Regions from separate parts of the Brevibacillus sp. AY1 genome, predicted to be linked through region 3. Evidence: riboswitches for the same ligand, from Rfam matches in the RefSeq annotation. Region 3 holds a riboswitch; each other region holds the start of a gene.

What was found. A riboswitch is a leader RNA that binds a small molecule or an ion and turns the genes downstream of it on or off. The one in region 3 is predicted to bind S-adenosylmethionine.
Region 1: another riboswitch for S-adenosylmethionine. It lies ahead of metK (methionine adenosyltransferase); the one in region 3 lies ahead of JZI27_RS04585 (2,3-diketo-5-methylthiopentyl-1-phosphate enolase).
Region 2: another riboswitch for S-adenosylmethionine. It lies ahead of JZI27_RS10490 (BMP family protein); the one in region 3 lies ahead of JZI27_RS04585 (2,3-diketo-5-methylthiopentyl-1-phosphate enolase).

What each region holds. Positions count from the first base shown of each region.
Region 1 covers NZ_JAFLPN010000032.1:5,934-11,079, forward strand. Annotated here, with positions in the region: gene JZI27_RS19545 (sensor histidine kinase) at 1-1,133, opposite strand, end outside; gene JZI27_RS19550 (polysaccharide deacetylase family protein) at 1,130-2,146, opposite strand; gene metK (methionine adenosyltransferase) at 2,322-3,533, opposite strand; SAM riboswitch class I at 3,670-3,770, opposite strand; gene JZI27_RS19560 (hypothetical protein) at 3,825-4,277, opposite strand; gene JZI27_RS19565 (S8 family serine peptidase) at 4,302-5,146, opposite strand, start outside.
Region 2 covers NZ_JAFLPN010000009.1:109,872-115,017, reverse strand. Annotated here, with positions in the region: gene JZI27_RS10495 (ABC transporter ATP-binding protein) at 1-445, opposite strand, end outside; gene JZI27_RS10490 (BMP family protein) at 539-1,582, opposite strand; SAM riboswitch class I at 1,784-1,898, opposite strand; gene JZI27_RS10485 (methyl-accepting chemotaxis protein) at 1,985-3,463, opposite strand; gene JZI27_RS10480 (DUF3298 and DUF4163 domain-containing protein) at 3,679-4,296, shown strand; gene JZI27_RS10475 (M20/M25/M40 family metallo-hydrolase) at 4,380-5,146, shown strand, end outside.
Region 3 covers NZ_JAFLPN010000002.1:234,083-239,228, forward strand. Annotated here, with positions in the region: gene JZI27_RS04565 (Ger(x)C family spore germination C-terminal domain-containing protein) at 1-366, shown strand, start outside; gene JZI27_RS04570 (1,2-dihydroxy-3-keto-5-methylthiopentene dioxygenase) at 417-929, opposite strand; gene JZI27_RS04575 (methylthioribulose 1-phosphate dehydratase) at 948-1,601, opposite strand; gene JZI27_RS04580 (2-hydroxy-3-keto-5-methylthiopentenyl-1-phosphate phosphatase) at 1,605-2,282, opposite strand; gene JZI27_RS04585 (2,3-diketo-5-methylthiopentyl-1-phosphate enolase) at 2,279-3,493, opposite strand; SAM riboswitch class I at 3,669-3,774, opposite strand; gene JZI27_RS04590 (sigma-70 family RNA polymerase sigma factor) at 3,928-4,461, shown strand; gene JZI27_RS04595 (anti-sigma factor) at 4,442-5,146, shown strand, end outside.

The DNA.
Region 1 (5,146 bases), on a different contig from region 3:
AGTGGAATCTGGAACAATACCTTCGTACCCTCTCCAGGAGCTGACTGTACTTCAATTTCTCCTTCCAAGAGCTGTGTTCGCTCATTCATTCCCAAAAGCCCAAAGGAGCCACCTGTAGCCATCCGTTCATTCAAATCAAAACCGATGCCATCGTCCTTCACGACTAAACGCAAAGATTCCTGCAAAAATTCCAGTTTGACCTGTACTGTATTCGCATTGGCATGCTTTTCCACATTGTTCAAACATTCCTGCACCAATCGAAATATAGCGGCCTTCACCGAGCTTCGCAGCGGCGGCTCCACACCAAATACGACCAGATCAATCGTGGTTTCAATGCGTTCCTCGCACGTTCTGATATATTTTTGCAAGGTCGGAACCAGCCCCAAATCATCCAATGCCATCGGACGAAGATCAAAAATAATTCGTCTCACATCTGATAAACTCATTCGAACCATTTCTTTTAACTCATGCAGTTCCATCTGCGCTTCGAGGATGCGCTCGTTCTTCAGCATGCGTTCTACGATTTCGGAGCGAAGTACGACATTTGCCATCGACTGCGCTGGTCCATCATGGATTTCACGCGCTACCCGCTTGCGTTCTTCCTCTTGTGCCTGAATGACCTTCAAATTCATCAACTGATGCTGCTTGGCCGATTCCAGCGCCTCGCCGATTTTACTTAAATCACCAGTCAGATACCCCAGCACAACCCCCATTTGGGAGACAAGCTTTTCTGCGCGTACGATGGTCTCCTCCAACGTGCGCAGCTGTCGCTCCAAATCGTTTCGCCTGCGCTTCAGGTTGTTTTCCCGTTCACGGAAAATAGAAAGATCCACCTGGATTCGACTCGCTTCTTCATAGGCAATCCGAATATCTTCCTCGGTGTACATATGAAAATTGCGGCTCACCAAAACAAGTCGATTACGGGATTTGCGATAGGCAAGCTCCAGTGCATCCACCTTTTGAATCACCTTTGAGATTTCCTGACGCAGCTCGTGAAGATCCAGCTTCATCGAATTTCCTTGCTGTCTGGCATTCTCTGCTATATCAAAAATTTGGCTTTTACTCGTTTCCACTGTTTCAATTGTTCGTTTGATGACTCCATCGAGCACGCTGATGTCGATTGCTTTGTTCATGACTGCTCTCCTTCAAACGTGTTTTTCGCATTCGTGAAAAGTTGATGGAGCTTCTCCAGGTCCATATTGCGTGTCCCGACGTCAAATCGAGTAATTGCAAAAGGATCTGTCTGACTCGTTACCACACCCGGAGTAGAATTAAAGACAAATCGGTAACCGGCCTGCTTCGCTGTCTCCAGAACGACGGGGTTGGTGTAGCCATATGGCAAGGAGAGTACCTCAACAGGACGTCCCAACCAATCACTCAAACCGATCCTCGACATGCTAAAATCCACATAGAGCCGATCTCGATATTCTTTCTCCTTTTCCAGGCGTTGCAAATCTTCCAAATAGACGGGGGCGGTCACAGGCCCCATCTCTCCCCATTCATTTCGCTCTTTTTCTCCATGTAAGCTGTAGGTGTGGGAGCCAAAATCGGCTAGCCCCGTTGCGACCAGTTCCTTTACCTGTTGTCGGGAAAGGGGTGTCGTCATATTTTCCCGCTTTCTTTCTGCTACATCTCTCACACGGCCCGCAATAGCAAAATTGACGGATGGATAGTTGTATGTACGCATGATCGGAAATGCTTCTGTGTAATAGCTCTCGTATCCATCGTCAAAGGTAATCAGTACGGCATTGGCAGTCGGCAGACTCCCCGTATTCATGAATTGCACAAACTCTGTTAATGTTATCGGATGCAAATCATTTTTGTGTAAAAAAGACATGTGCTGAGCAAATTGATCAGGAGACAGAGCATAGGGTTGATTCGATTGCTCTGCTACGTGATGATAAGACAAAACGACAACCTGATCGCGGTACCACTGTTTGCGCGGAACAGCTGTTTCTTCTACCGTTGTGACGTTCGACTCAGCAACTATTGGTTCACTTGTGCTTATTGACGTGTTCACCTGAGGAAAAGGTTGCACTTCGAGAGTATTATTTTTTACCAGGCGTTGCCCTAAGAGCAATCCGACAATGACGAACATGAGCAGAAAGATCACGAACATGAGAAGGAAGAGCCTTTTCTTCGGCAAGAGTACCCCCTCCTCCTCTTCTTCTACTCTAAAGAAATTCGACAGACACTGAAAAATTCCTTTATGCACTGCTATCCAATAAAGGTGGAAGATTATACAATAAACGGTCATTGCCGTTAGACATTTTTCACAGAAAAAGAGCCCAGTATCGCGACTAGGCTCTTTTTTACGTTTATTATTTTGCCAATTGGCTAGCGTCTTGTTTCAATGCATCTGCTTTGTCTGTGAGCTCCCAAGGAACATTCAGGTCGTTGCGACCGAAGTGACCGTAAGCCGCTGTCTGTTTGTAGATAGGACGACGCAGATCCAGCTGTTTGATGATTCCTGCAGGGCGCAGGTCAAAATGCTTGCGAACCAGCTTAACCAGATCTTCTTCCGAAATGGTTCCTGTTCCAAACGTATCAACTGCGATAGAAACAGGTTGTGCTACACCAATAGCGTAAGCTACCTGCACCTCGCACTTGTCAGCCAAGCCAGCAGCCACGATGTTTTTGGCTACATAGCGCGCTGCATAAGCACCGGAACGGTCTACTTTGGTTGGATCTTTACCGGAGAACGCGCCACCGCCGTGACGTGCATAACCGCCGTACGTATCTACGATGATTTTGCGTCCAGTCAATCCAGCATCCCCTTGAGGTCCTCCGATTACGAAACGGCCTGTCGGGTTGATGAAGTACTTGGTTTCTGCGTCCAGCAATTCAGCAGGAACTACAGGCTTGATCACCAGTTCAGTCAGGTCCTTTTGAATTTGCTCCAGGGTAGTTTCTGGTGCGTGCTGCGTAGAAATAACGATGGTGTCGATACGAACAGGCTTGTCGCCATCGTATTCAACCGTTACTTGCGTTTTACCATCAGGACGCAGATAGGACAGTGTGCCGTCTTTACGCACTTCTGTCAAACGGCGAGCCAGTTGGTGAGCCATGCTGATTGGCAAAGGCATCAGCTCTGGCGTTTCATTGCAAGCAAAGCCAAACATCAAACCTTGGTCACCAGCACCAATTGCCTCGATCTGCTCATCGGTCATTTTACCTTCACGCGCTTCCAGAGCTTGGTCTACTCCAAGCGCAATGTCAGCAGATTGTTCACCGATCGCTGTGATAACACCGCAAGTATCTGCATCGAAGCCGAACTTAGCGCGATCATAACCGATTTCGCGAATCGTTTCACGAACCAGTTTTTGAATGTCCACGTAAGTGTTGGTGGTAATCTCACCCGCTACGAGTACCAGACCTGTTGTTACGGATGTCTCGCAAGCAACACGAGCATTCGGATCTTTTGACAGGATTGCGTCAAGAATGGAATCGGAAATTTGGTCACATATTTTATCCGGATGTCCTTCAGTTACGGATTCAGATGTGAACAGACGACGACCTTTTTGCAAAGCCATGAGAAAAAACCTCCTTTGACCTCATACAAATAGTGTGGTAGCCGAGTCAGGATTTTATCGACGTAAATGCAGGCAAAAAAAACCTTTTCCACCATATAGGGAGGAAAAGGTTTGCGCGCTTTATGCTTCCTTCATCCTCTTATCGGCCAGAACAGATGTCCGTTCTGCTGGTTAGCACCGCTCTAGTCGGTTGCCGGGCTTCATAGGGCCAGTCCCTCCGCCTGCTCTGGATAAGAGTATCCATTACGGATTCTAGAATAATTGTTTTTTCCAGTGGTGTCAATAGACAACTTAACGCAGTTCGTACTTGCCCCGAACCATGATGTGAGCGACCCCATCGTATTGTGGAGCCAGACGCAAGCCACGGTTGTCGGACCTTGCAATCAGGAGAAGATGATTGTGGCCAACACTGGCTCCTGCGCGCAAATCGGCCCCAGCAGTCAAGTCTGTTAAACCGTCGCCATTATTTCCCGCTACGGCCTGAACTTGTCCGGTCCGAACGATAAATTCAGTCCCTTCAAAGCCGTACAACGTGCTTCCTGGATACAGCTCTACGACAGTCAGGCTGCTGCCACCTGCGCTTCCACCCAATGCCTGAATCGCTTTGTCCACGTAGCTTTTGGTCACCACTGGATCATCAACTGAACCCGGTACACCGCTCACTCCATCAGCCATCGCCTGGGATGTGAACAACGCCATTCCCCCAACCATTACCGCTATCAATCCTTTTGTAAACTTCTTCATCGTTGTTCCTCCCCAATTTCATCTCTATAGTTTGTAAGACTTGGAGATCAGCACGACAACCTCGGCACGTGTGGCAATCCCTGTAGGTTTAAACAGGCTGCCGTATCCGCGCAACCACTCTCTAGTGGTGAGGGCCTCGATCGCTGGTGAAGCCCAGTGGCTCGTAGGCACGTCTCGGTAGCTGGAAACACTTCGCGGATACCAGAGAACATTGTGCGCTCTGGCCACCATCGCTGCCATCTCCGCACGCGAAATCGCTTGATCGGGCTTCATCTGCCGATTGGGATACCCTTTAATGATTCCCAATTGATAAGCTAGTCCCATATTATTATAAGCCCAGTGACTTCTCGACAGGTCCGTAAATGTCGTTTTTCCTGAATAAGTGCCTACCTGCATGCGATTCGCCTTCATGGCCTGGATCAGCATCGTGGCAAACTGTGCTCTTGTCACAGCCTGATCGGGCTTGAATGTCGCATCATCAAAGCCCTTGACGACTCCCTTGCTGCTCAAGCGGACAATTTCATTGCGTGCCCAGTGCGTAGAAATATCGCGATAGCCTGCGATCAGTTCCTGCTGATTGACAGTCAGGCGGTACAAATCATATTTGAACGACGTCGCACTATTTAGACGAATATAGTACTTCCCTGGTTGCAAACGTACGCCCAACACTTCTTTGCCTTGATCTGACAGCTGAGCCACCATGTTTGTCGTCGCAATCGCGTAATCCAGGTTGCTATTGCTATAGAGCGCGATCCTCATCCCGCTTGGAACCGGAACAAATGGAGCGCGAATGCTGACATAAGATTCCTTATTGACGGTAAATTGAAACCAGTCTGTATCCGTAGCCGTCGGGAACGTGCCAGTCATCA
Region 2 (5,146 bases), on a different contig from region 3:
CCCGCTGTTGCTCTCCAATCGAGCAATTCGCGACAAGAGCCTGCGGGTTTACAGGAATGCGGTACTGCTCACTCAGTTCGCGCACCTTGGCTGCCGCATCTTTGCGCAGAAAAAAGCCGCTCTTCCTAGGCTCGTAGCCAATTACGATATTTTCTGCCACACTGAACTCGCCAAACAACATGAAGTGCTGATGAACCATGCCAATCCCATGCTGGATCGCGTCGTTCGGACCGCGAAAGGCAACCGGTTTTCCATTCAGCACAATTTCCCCAGATGTGGGCTGTTCCATCCCGTACAGCATCCGCATCAACGTCGTCTTTCCCGCCCCGTTCTCTCCGACGATAGCGTGTACTTCACCTGCACCAAGTGTGATCGACACCTTGTCGTTGGCAGTAAAATCGCCGTACTTCTTGGTCATTTCCCTCATTTCTAATCGGTGGGCCATCGCGATCCCCTCCTTTTGTCATTTCCTCTCCCCATACAACAGCAGACCGACTACAACCGTAGTCGGTCACGCCATTTTCACTGAGCTGTTCGATTAGAACGATTCAGGCACTTTGCGCGTACCCGCCACGATTTCTTCGTTGATTGCCTTTACTTTGTCTACAACCTCTTGTCCAATGAAGGCATGCAGTGGGGTTGCACTGTCGTGTGTGATATAGGTAACGCCCACGCCTTTTTCTTTCAAACCATAGGTAACTACTCCAGGCTGGAATGTACCCTCTACAAAAGATTTCACGGTTTCATAAGCTGCTGCATCTGTACCTTTCAGCTGGGACAATACGATGTGCTCCGGATCGATCACAGTACGGTCTACGTCTTGACCTGCGGTATAGAAGCCTTTTTCCTTGGCTGCTTCAAAAACGCCCAGGTCACCAACAGCAGCAGCGCCGTTGATGAAGTCAGCACCTTGAGAAGCTTGCAGTAATGCCAGCTCCTTCGCCTTTGCCGGGTCGGTGAAGCTGCCCACGTAGTTGACGATGAATTCAGCATTTGGATTGGTGGCTTTCAAGCCTTCAGAAAAACCGCCTGTCCATTTCTTCAACAAAGGGATGTCCATCGCTACGACCATACCTACTTTGTTTGTTTTTGTCGCCAGACCAGCAGCAGCACCCATCAGATAGGCTGCTTCCTGCTCGCGGAAAGTTACGCTGCGAACGTTTGGCAGGTCGATCACGGTATCAATGATCGCGAAGTTGCGATCAGGGTTTTCAGCTGCCACTTTTTTCAGGGCATCCTCGGATTCAAAGGAGGATGTGATGATCAGGTCATATTGTTCAGCTACAGCCACGCGCAGATTTTCTTCAATCGCGCCGTAGTCGGTCGATTCGATCGTTTTCAGTTCAGCACCTAATTCTTCAGCTGCTTTTTTGGCACCATCGTCCATTTGCTGGAAGAATGGGTTTACCCCGATTTTCTCAGGCAGGACCAAAGCGATGCGTTTTTTCACTGCTGGTTCTTCCTTTTGTTCCGCTGGAGCTTGTCCAGAGGCTTGTCCATTGTCTACCGGTGCATTTCCGCCACCAGCGCAACCTGTTGCCAAAACGGCAAATGTCGTTAAAGCCAACCATAACTTCTTCATGATGTCTCCCTCTCTCACACAAATTCTTTCGCGTTTTTGATCTCTAATAGGTAATGTACGTTTTTTTTGGCAAAAAAACAACATTATATGCGTATATTTTCATAAAATATACTAAAAACGTTCGTGTATTCCACCTCTCTCCTTTCAACAAACAAAAAAACTCTTCCTTTTGGGAAGAGTTCGCAGCTATCGCTATCCTCTTCCTCATCTGTCAAAATCCACATTTTGGATTTTGCAGGAATTGGCACCTTGCTGTACATGGTACAGTGGTTGCCGGGCTTCATCGGGCCAGTCCCTCCGCCGCTCTTGATAAGGTAGGTGAATCTATTCGGTTGATACGGATTTAGTTTAACAGACTCTTTGAAAAACGTAAATTATTTTCATCTGGGAATACAGTTTGCGTTATTCCTTGGTTTGGAAGGATTGCTGCAGGCTGTGGGAAAGCTTGTTCAGCTCGCCCAACTCATCTGTTATCTCGCGAACCTTGTACTGCTGGTTCTCCGCGGTTGCGAACAACTCTTCCAGATTGGCTACGGATTCTTCGGTTACGGCGGTAATGGTAGACATCTCGGCTGCCACTTCGCCAGAACGGCTTTTTACCAGGTCCATACTCGTGCGAACATGCTCCGTGGCAGACAGGAACGTTTCCATTCCTGCTCGTACCGCTTCGATCGCAGCGACCGTCTGTACCGCTAGCTCTTTTCCTTTTGCAACCGAGGTTTCCCCATTGCTCATATGGTAGACGGCGTTCTGACTTTCCTGATGAAGCGATTGCAGGATTTGGTTAATTTCCTGTGTAGCAGTGGCACTTTCCTCCGCCAGCTTGCGTACCTCGTCCGCGACTACGGCAAAACCGCGTCCATGCTCACCAGCACGAGCCGACTCGATCGCGGCATTGAGTGCCAGCAGGTTGGTTTGCGATGCGATCTGATTAATGGCCCCGACGATTTCCTCTACACGGTTGGCTTGACGATTCAACTGGTTGATCGTCGCAGAAGCTACATGAACGGCTTGCACGATCTGCTCCATCTGGGTGGACAGCTCATTCATTCTCGCTACGCTTTCGACCAGACGTCTGTTGTTTTGATCCGCCTCGGTCTTCATCATGTTTGCTTTCTCGGTCACCGATACGATTTCCTGGTCGATCTGCTGGACTTCCTCCTCGATCTTCACGGTGGAGTTCGCCTGTGCCTCCATGCCAGTCGCGACTTCCTTGAAGGCGATCATCATATCATCTGTATTTTGTCGGGTTCCCTCAGCGTGCCCGTGTACGTATTGCGAAGTGCGGTCCAACTGTTCCGTCATCAGCTGGATTTGCTCCAGCATCTCTACCAAACGCTGCTCCTTCTCCTCTGCTTCCTGTCTCGCTGCATTCGCTTGCCTCAAAGAAGCTTGTCCAGCCAGACACAAATACGTGAGTGCAATCATCATTACGAAGATCGCGACGACGCGCACGATCAGATTTACTTCAGAGAAATCACCGCTGAACAGATCGTACTGTCTCGTGTAAAAACCGACTCCCGTAGCGATGGCTTGCGTAATGCCGGCAAACACCACCAGCTTCCAATCCAGATAGGCAGCCAAAAATCCCAATACAATAAAAGCAAGAAACGAGACTTCTTCATAAGGGGTAAAGTGATCGAATGAAATCGCATAAAACATAAGTCCAATAGCTACTAGGTAACGAATGATTCGGCTGTCCTTACGAATGAAATAATACGGCGATACAATCAGGGTCACCAGCAGTCCCAGTGAAGTAACGAGCCAGAAGTTCACATCCATTTGATACGCGATCAAGCCTGCCATCCAGAGATGATTCCACAAAATAAAAATCATAAATCCTTCTTTGTTTGTCAGGGTGTTTCGCACTAACTGAATCATGATTCCCCCCCTTTTCCCTCTTACATGTGGTTTTCTTCCCCATTATAGAACGTATGAAACGCAAAATTCATGCGAACTTGTGAAGAATTTGATAAAGAATAGAAATATTTCCAATAAAATAATCACGGCTTTTACTGACCACTTATTCCAGAGCGGAATAGGCTGATAGGAAGCAGAACGTACACAATGAATCCAAAAGGAAGGAACAGATAAACATGGAGCGAAATCAACTGCCTGTCAGTGTCCTGACGCGAACCATAACGCGCCCCCATACGCGGATTTACTATCCACAATTGACCGGTCTGTCCAACCAACAGGCTGAGCAGCAGATTAACAAATCATTGCTGCAAACCGTCAATGGACTGATCCATGAACAGGAACGCGTTCAGATACAGGGAAATACACAGATGCAGGGAAGCTACGAGATCAAAACCAATGAACGAGGCATTTTCAGCGTTACCATGAGCAACTTTGCCTACACGCCGCCGATGGCTCATCCCATGACGTTTCTCGGCTCGCTGACAGCCGATGTACAGACTGGCAAGATCTACAATTTGCGCGAGTTGTTCAAGCCCGGCAGTGATTACGTGAGAATCTTATCTGAAAACATCAAGAAGCAGATCCAGCAAAGACAAATTCCTACCTTGAACCCCTTTACCACGATCTCGCCCGAACAAGACTTTTATGTCGCAGACAAATCGCTGGTCATTTACTTCCAGCTCTATGAATTAAGCCCATACTATGTCGGCTTTCCGATGTTCCCCATCTCTGTGTACGACATCGAAGCCATTGTCGCGGACAATAGCCCGCTCAGCATCCTGTCAGCAGACTGACGATCCGTGAAATCCAGGCAGGATATCCGATTTCAAGAGGGAATATTAGACTCCACTATCCTACAAAAACGGGGGCCCTACTCATGAAAAAATGGCAGACCAAGGATCAGCTAATCCATCTCTTGTGCGGGCTAGTCCAAATTCCCAGCGTTACAGGCTCTACAGCGGAAAAGCTCCTGCCCACCTATCTGATCGAGCAGTTGAACACCCTGCCCTATTTCCAGCGAAACCCCGGTCACGTCCGGGCAACGCCTACAGACGATGGCCGCCTCTTCGTCACCGCACTGGTCAAAAAAGAAGGCGCACGGGACACCGTCATTCTCATCAGCCATTTTGATGTTGTCGACGTAGAGGACTATGGCTCCTGGAAAACGCATGCTTTTGACCCTGAACAGCTTACTTCTCTCTTCCAAGCCCAGCAGCAAGAGCTGCCTTCTGCCGTACAGCGTGATATGGAGACGGGAAACTGGCTTTTCGGACGCGGTACGATGGATATGAAATGCGGCCTCGCCCTGCACATGTCGATGGTGGAAAAGGCTTGTGCTGGCGAGTTTGATGGCAATATCCTGCTCTTGACTGTCCCCGACGAAGAAGTCAACTCCGTCGGAATGCGCGCGGCTGTCCCGGTATTGCTGGAGCTGGCGCAGGAATTTGATTTGCATTACAAGACCGTGCTGAATTCCGAGCCGATGTTCCCCCGTTTCCCCGGCGATCAGAACAAGTATATCTACACCGGTTCCATCGGCAAAGTTCTCCCCGGCTTTCTCTGCTATGGCAAAGAGACGCATGTTGGCGAGCCATTCGCTGGACTGAACGGAAATCTCATGGCCTCTCAGCTGACGTGTGAGCT
Region 3 (5,146 bases):
ATGCTGCTTCACGGAAAACAAGGAGAAATTTCGCTCAGTATCCCGGTTCAAGATCATCAAGATAAAGGGAGCATCGTAAAAAGTCGGATCAGTTATTACGTGAAAGATGTATCGAATAAAGTAGAGACCTCGTATGAGAAAGGGCGCTTTCGTTTTGGCGTACGCCAGAAGCTGAAAATATCGATATCGGAGCGGATGTTTCCCTATAATGTGGAAAAGGATTACAAGAAGCTGGAGAAGGCGATCGAGGAAGAATTGCATAAATATTACACGCAGCTGATCAAGAAATGCCAGAAAGCGAATGCAGATGCCTCCGTGCATGTGATTCCAGAGGTGTCGATCAAGGGCAATGGTGTGATTAAATAAGGATAGAAAAGGCGCCCTGGCAAGCAAATAGAACCAGGGCGCCTTTGTTATTAATAGATTGCTTCCCAGCCAGCAGGAGTGACGAAGAGGCGGATCGCTTTGATTTTGCGGTCAGACATCAACGTGAAATAGTGACGGAAGTTGGGCGGTACGGAGATTAGATCGCCCGGCTCCAATTCTACGTCGAAGTAGCGGCCGTCATCGCCTTTGATCGCGAAAATACCGTGTCCATCGACGCAAAAACGGCATTCGTCGTCCGTATGATGATGCTCGGCTTTGAATTTGACCAGCAGCTCATCCAGGTTGGGATTGCTGTCTGAGAGGACGATGATGTCTGCAGTCAGGTAACCGCGGCGCTTGCTGATGTCATCGATCTCCGGTTTGAAGGCATCCAGGATTTGTTGTTTTTCTTCATCAGTCGGGCTGTAGTTGTCGCGCAGATTCGGAGCAAGACGATCTACACCCCAGTGTTCGTAAATAATGCCTTGCGTGCTGAGGAACTCATTGACTGCATCAGCGCTGCTGATGTACTCGTTGTTGTCATGAAAACGAACTTGTGCCATGCTTGAAAACCTCCTTGGTTAGTTGGGTGTAGTGGACACGGCCGCTTGGCGTAGCTGGAGCCAGCGAGCGTGGTACTCAAACAGGAATTCAAAAGCCTCGAGGTGACGCTTCGCCTCGAAATCGTTGCCGCCCCACGCGTAAATCCCGTGATTGCGGATCAAGACTCCCGGCACTTCTGGAGTGATCACTTTTTCGATCGCAATAGCCAAGGTTGGAATATCCGCATAGTTCTCGACGATCGGAATGGTGATCCGTGAATTCTCTTCCCAGATCCCCAGGCCCTTGATCAGCTCCTGACCCTGGATGGAAAAGGCGCGATGTCCAAAATACAGCTCGGAGATCAGGTTGTTCCATACGGTATGAACATGGAAGCAAGCGCCAGCCTGAGCGAATTTTTTATAGACAACAGCATGGATCAAGGTTTCTGCAGATGGTTTCAGCGCTGTTGCATCTACAGGTCGGGAGTCTTGATCCACGATGAGGTAATCTTCTGGTGAAAGCTTGGTTTTGTCCTTGCCGCTCGCGGTCACTGCGAATTGCAGCGGTGAGTCGGCGATCTTGATGGAAAGATTGCCGCTGGTGCCCGGGAACCAGTCACGACGGGCAAACGTCATTTTGACATCGTCCAGGCGGCGAAAGGCGTCCAAACGCTGCTCCAAAGTTGCTGTCATGGCTTAGCAGACCTCCTGTTGGTGTTTCAAATCCTTTAGTATGTCGACCACGTCGTGGAAGGTGGTGAATGTGCGATGGGGCAATTGCAGCTCCTCTGATTTTTGCGCCAGCAGAGAACGAGCGATGACAAAGTCAGCAATTTGTGCACCAGCCAGATCTGTAATGGAATCGCCAATGACAACACGGAAGTAGTCCGCTGAGTCATAGCGGCGAATGATGGTGGTCTTGCACATGCCGCAGCCGCCGTTGCTGCAGTGTTCATCACAATGATGCGGCCAAGTGATCGCAATGCGTTCGTCTGAAAAATCGCTACCATTGCAATACAGCGGCACTTCAGACAGATCAAAGGGTGCCAGGATCGGCTCGACGAAAAAGTCGATGCCGCCACTGGTGATCAACCACTCTACACCTTCTTCCCGGCAGTAACGGACAAAATCTGCAAAGCCAGGACGAATAGATGCCTCAGCGAGAATAAAGTCGATGATCTCCTGACGCTTGGAGGAAGGGATCAGTTGAAAGAGCTGACCCACTCCGGATTGAATCGAGATTTTCTGGGTAAGAATTTGTTCAATCAGCACTTCGCACTCAGGCGGCGCAAATTTGCGCACGATCGATACGATGTTATCCTTTTCTGTGATGGTGCCGTCGAAGTCGCAGAACAGAACGAGCTTTTTACTCATCGACCGCCACCCCACTTTTCCAACGCAATCGCCAGCTCAGAAGACTGTGCGGCTGCTTCTTCCAACGTACGGCCAGCGGTCACGGCTTCGATCGCGGCGACGAAAGCTTTTGCGCCAGCGGTCGCTCCTCCCGGATGGCCGTGAATGCCTCCGCCCGCATTGACGATTTGATCCAGACCAAAGTCAGCGAACAGCTGCGGTACGAGTCCGGGGTGAATCCCTGCCGATGGCACCGGGAAGGAACGGCGGACCCCTTCGAGTGGATCAGTCAAATGCCGGGCAAGCTGCAAGGCTTCTTTCTTGTCCAAAGCCACATTTCCGTATGGTGAAGGGAACAGGACGAGATCTGCACCGGCGATGCGCATCAGGGTACCCAGCAAAAGCGGCGTAGCAATTCCGTAATCAGGAGATGGATAGTACGCGCCAGCCAATGCAGGGTGAGCCATGATCGGGACCTGGACATCCGGATCTGCTGCCAGTCGATGCAAAGCATCAAAGCCAAATGCGAGAACGTTGAAGAGCAGGCAATCCGCACCAGCTTCCACAGCTCGTTTGGCCTTTTCGTTCAGCTCATGTACGGGCCCGGTCAGGTTGGCAGCGTAGAGGACTGGTTTGCCCGTCTCAGCTTCTGTCTCGATCGCGATTTGCTTGAAAGCCTTGATCCGGTTCAGGAATGGAGCACGGTCATCAGCAAAAAAGATCTCATCGTCTTTGACCAGATCGACGCCACCCAGCGCTTGCGCCCGGAACTGTGTCTTCAAATCGTCAAAGGGCAATCCCAGACAAGATTTGAAAATGCTCATGAGCAGAGGGCGGTTTTGAGCATCAAGTCGACCGCGCAGACCGTCGATGCCAAACTTGGGGCCGGGAAAAGCGCCAAGCATGGAGTCTGGCAGGCTAATATTCATCAATTTGATTTTTCCGTCCATCGACAGCTTGCCAAAAATGCCAGTCAGCAAAGAAGGAATGTCTGGTGTAAAGTTGCGAATGGGGTAGCTGACGGTAATCAAGCCACGCTGATCTCCGTTTTCGAGTGTCTCCAAAACCTCAGCACCGACTGCTTCGCCCAGATAAGGCTTCAATGTTTCTTTTTTTGCTGCAGGCAGATCAGTCCAGGAACCGACCGTCATACCAACTGCGATGGCTTCTGCTTTTTTATTTAGATTCTGGGCTTGGGTCAAATACGTAACAAGGATGCGCTGCTCACTCATAGCCAGGAATAAGCCTCCTTTTTTTATCGTGTTTGATTCAGATGCACATGCATGCGTTAACTAAAAAACCTCCCCTATGAGTGGGGAGGCGGATGTCGTCTTTATGAACGCTTTGTCGTCGCCTCTCATCTCTCGGGTCAGCAGTCACGACAGCGAGGAAATCCATCTGTCCTGACTCTTATCCGTTGGAATTAGCACCGTTTCGCTCTCTATTGCATGATAGAAGAGCGCCGGTTGCCGGGCATCATAGGGCCAGTCCCTCAGCCAGCTCGCGATAAGAGTGTATGTTGTTCATACGCCATGAGCGTATGCGATACCCCCATAATATGACGATCTCCTACGGGAGTCAATCTTTGTTTTTGCTCCAATATGCACTTTGGGCAAGGAAATGAAAAGCGAGTGAAACCTTTTTTGCCTGCTTTGCGTGGTATTGGATGAAAGGGTGTGAAGACGTTGGGAAAGTAGGCTTGGAAGACGTGTACCGGATGCACGTAAATGATATCTACCGCTATCTTTTCCGACTCACACGGGATGCGCGGCAGGCAGAGGATCTGACGCAGGAAACGTTTTTTCGCGCTTTTCTATCGCTGGACGACTACCACGGGGAAAAGGTGCGGCCCTGGCTGTTCAAGGTGGCATACCACGCGTTCGTGGACTGGCATCGCAAGCAGTCCAGCCGCCCTTTGCAATACATGGAGCAGCTGCCGGAAAGAGAGGATCAGTTGGCTACAGACCCGGCACAAGCCCTCGTCTCGCAGGAAATGTGGGCGAGTGCCCAGATTCATCTGGAGCTGCTTCCCGAACGGCAAAGACAAGTGATCCTGTTGTTTGCCATGCAATTTAGCTACGCGGAAATCGCCGAGGTGCTGGGGATTAGCCTGGCAGATGTGAAACGTTCACTGTTTAGGGGAAGACAAAAGATGCGCAAGTTGTGGAGGGAAAAGGCGGATGACGAACAAGGAGTTTGACAAAAGGGACGCTCGGCTGCTTGCCTATTTGCGCGGTGAGCTGACGGACGAGGATAAGGAGAGGCTGCAAGAAGAATTGGCAGAGGACGAGGCGTTCGCTGCGAAGCTGGAACACCTGCTGCTCGGGGAGGAAAAGGAGCCGGAGCAGCCGGCGCAAATCAGTCTTCCTGAGGAAAAGCAGAGCAGGATTCTACGCCGGGGAAAATGGAGAATGCGCTTGGGAAATTCAGCATTCACGCTGGGAATCGCGTTTCTGGCAGGCGTCCTGCTATTTGCAGTCAATACCTGGATCGGCACGAGCATGTACGATGAGCTGTTACGGGTGACGAGAAGCATGGTCAACTTTACGCAGCCGGGTATTACTGCGGGGAGCAGCGGTTCGCAGATCGGCCTGTTGTACGGGAATATAGAGATGGAGCTGCGTGAACAAGTGGGGGCGGATCAGAAAAATGCAGGGAAGATCGAGAGCACCAACCTCCTGTGGCTGGTCAGCGCTCAGCCAAAATGGCCGAATGGCGTCAGAGATGTCAAATTGTTTTTCCGTTTTCCATCTGAGGCCATGACGCCAGAAGAGACCGAATACCTGCGGACTCCAGCGTGGAAGGCGATGGAAAAACTGCCGGAGGGTACAGTCTCCCAGCTGGCCATCTCCTTTGACCGCTTGCTTACTTACGAGGAGTATTAC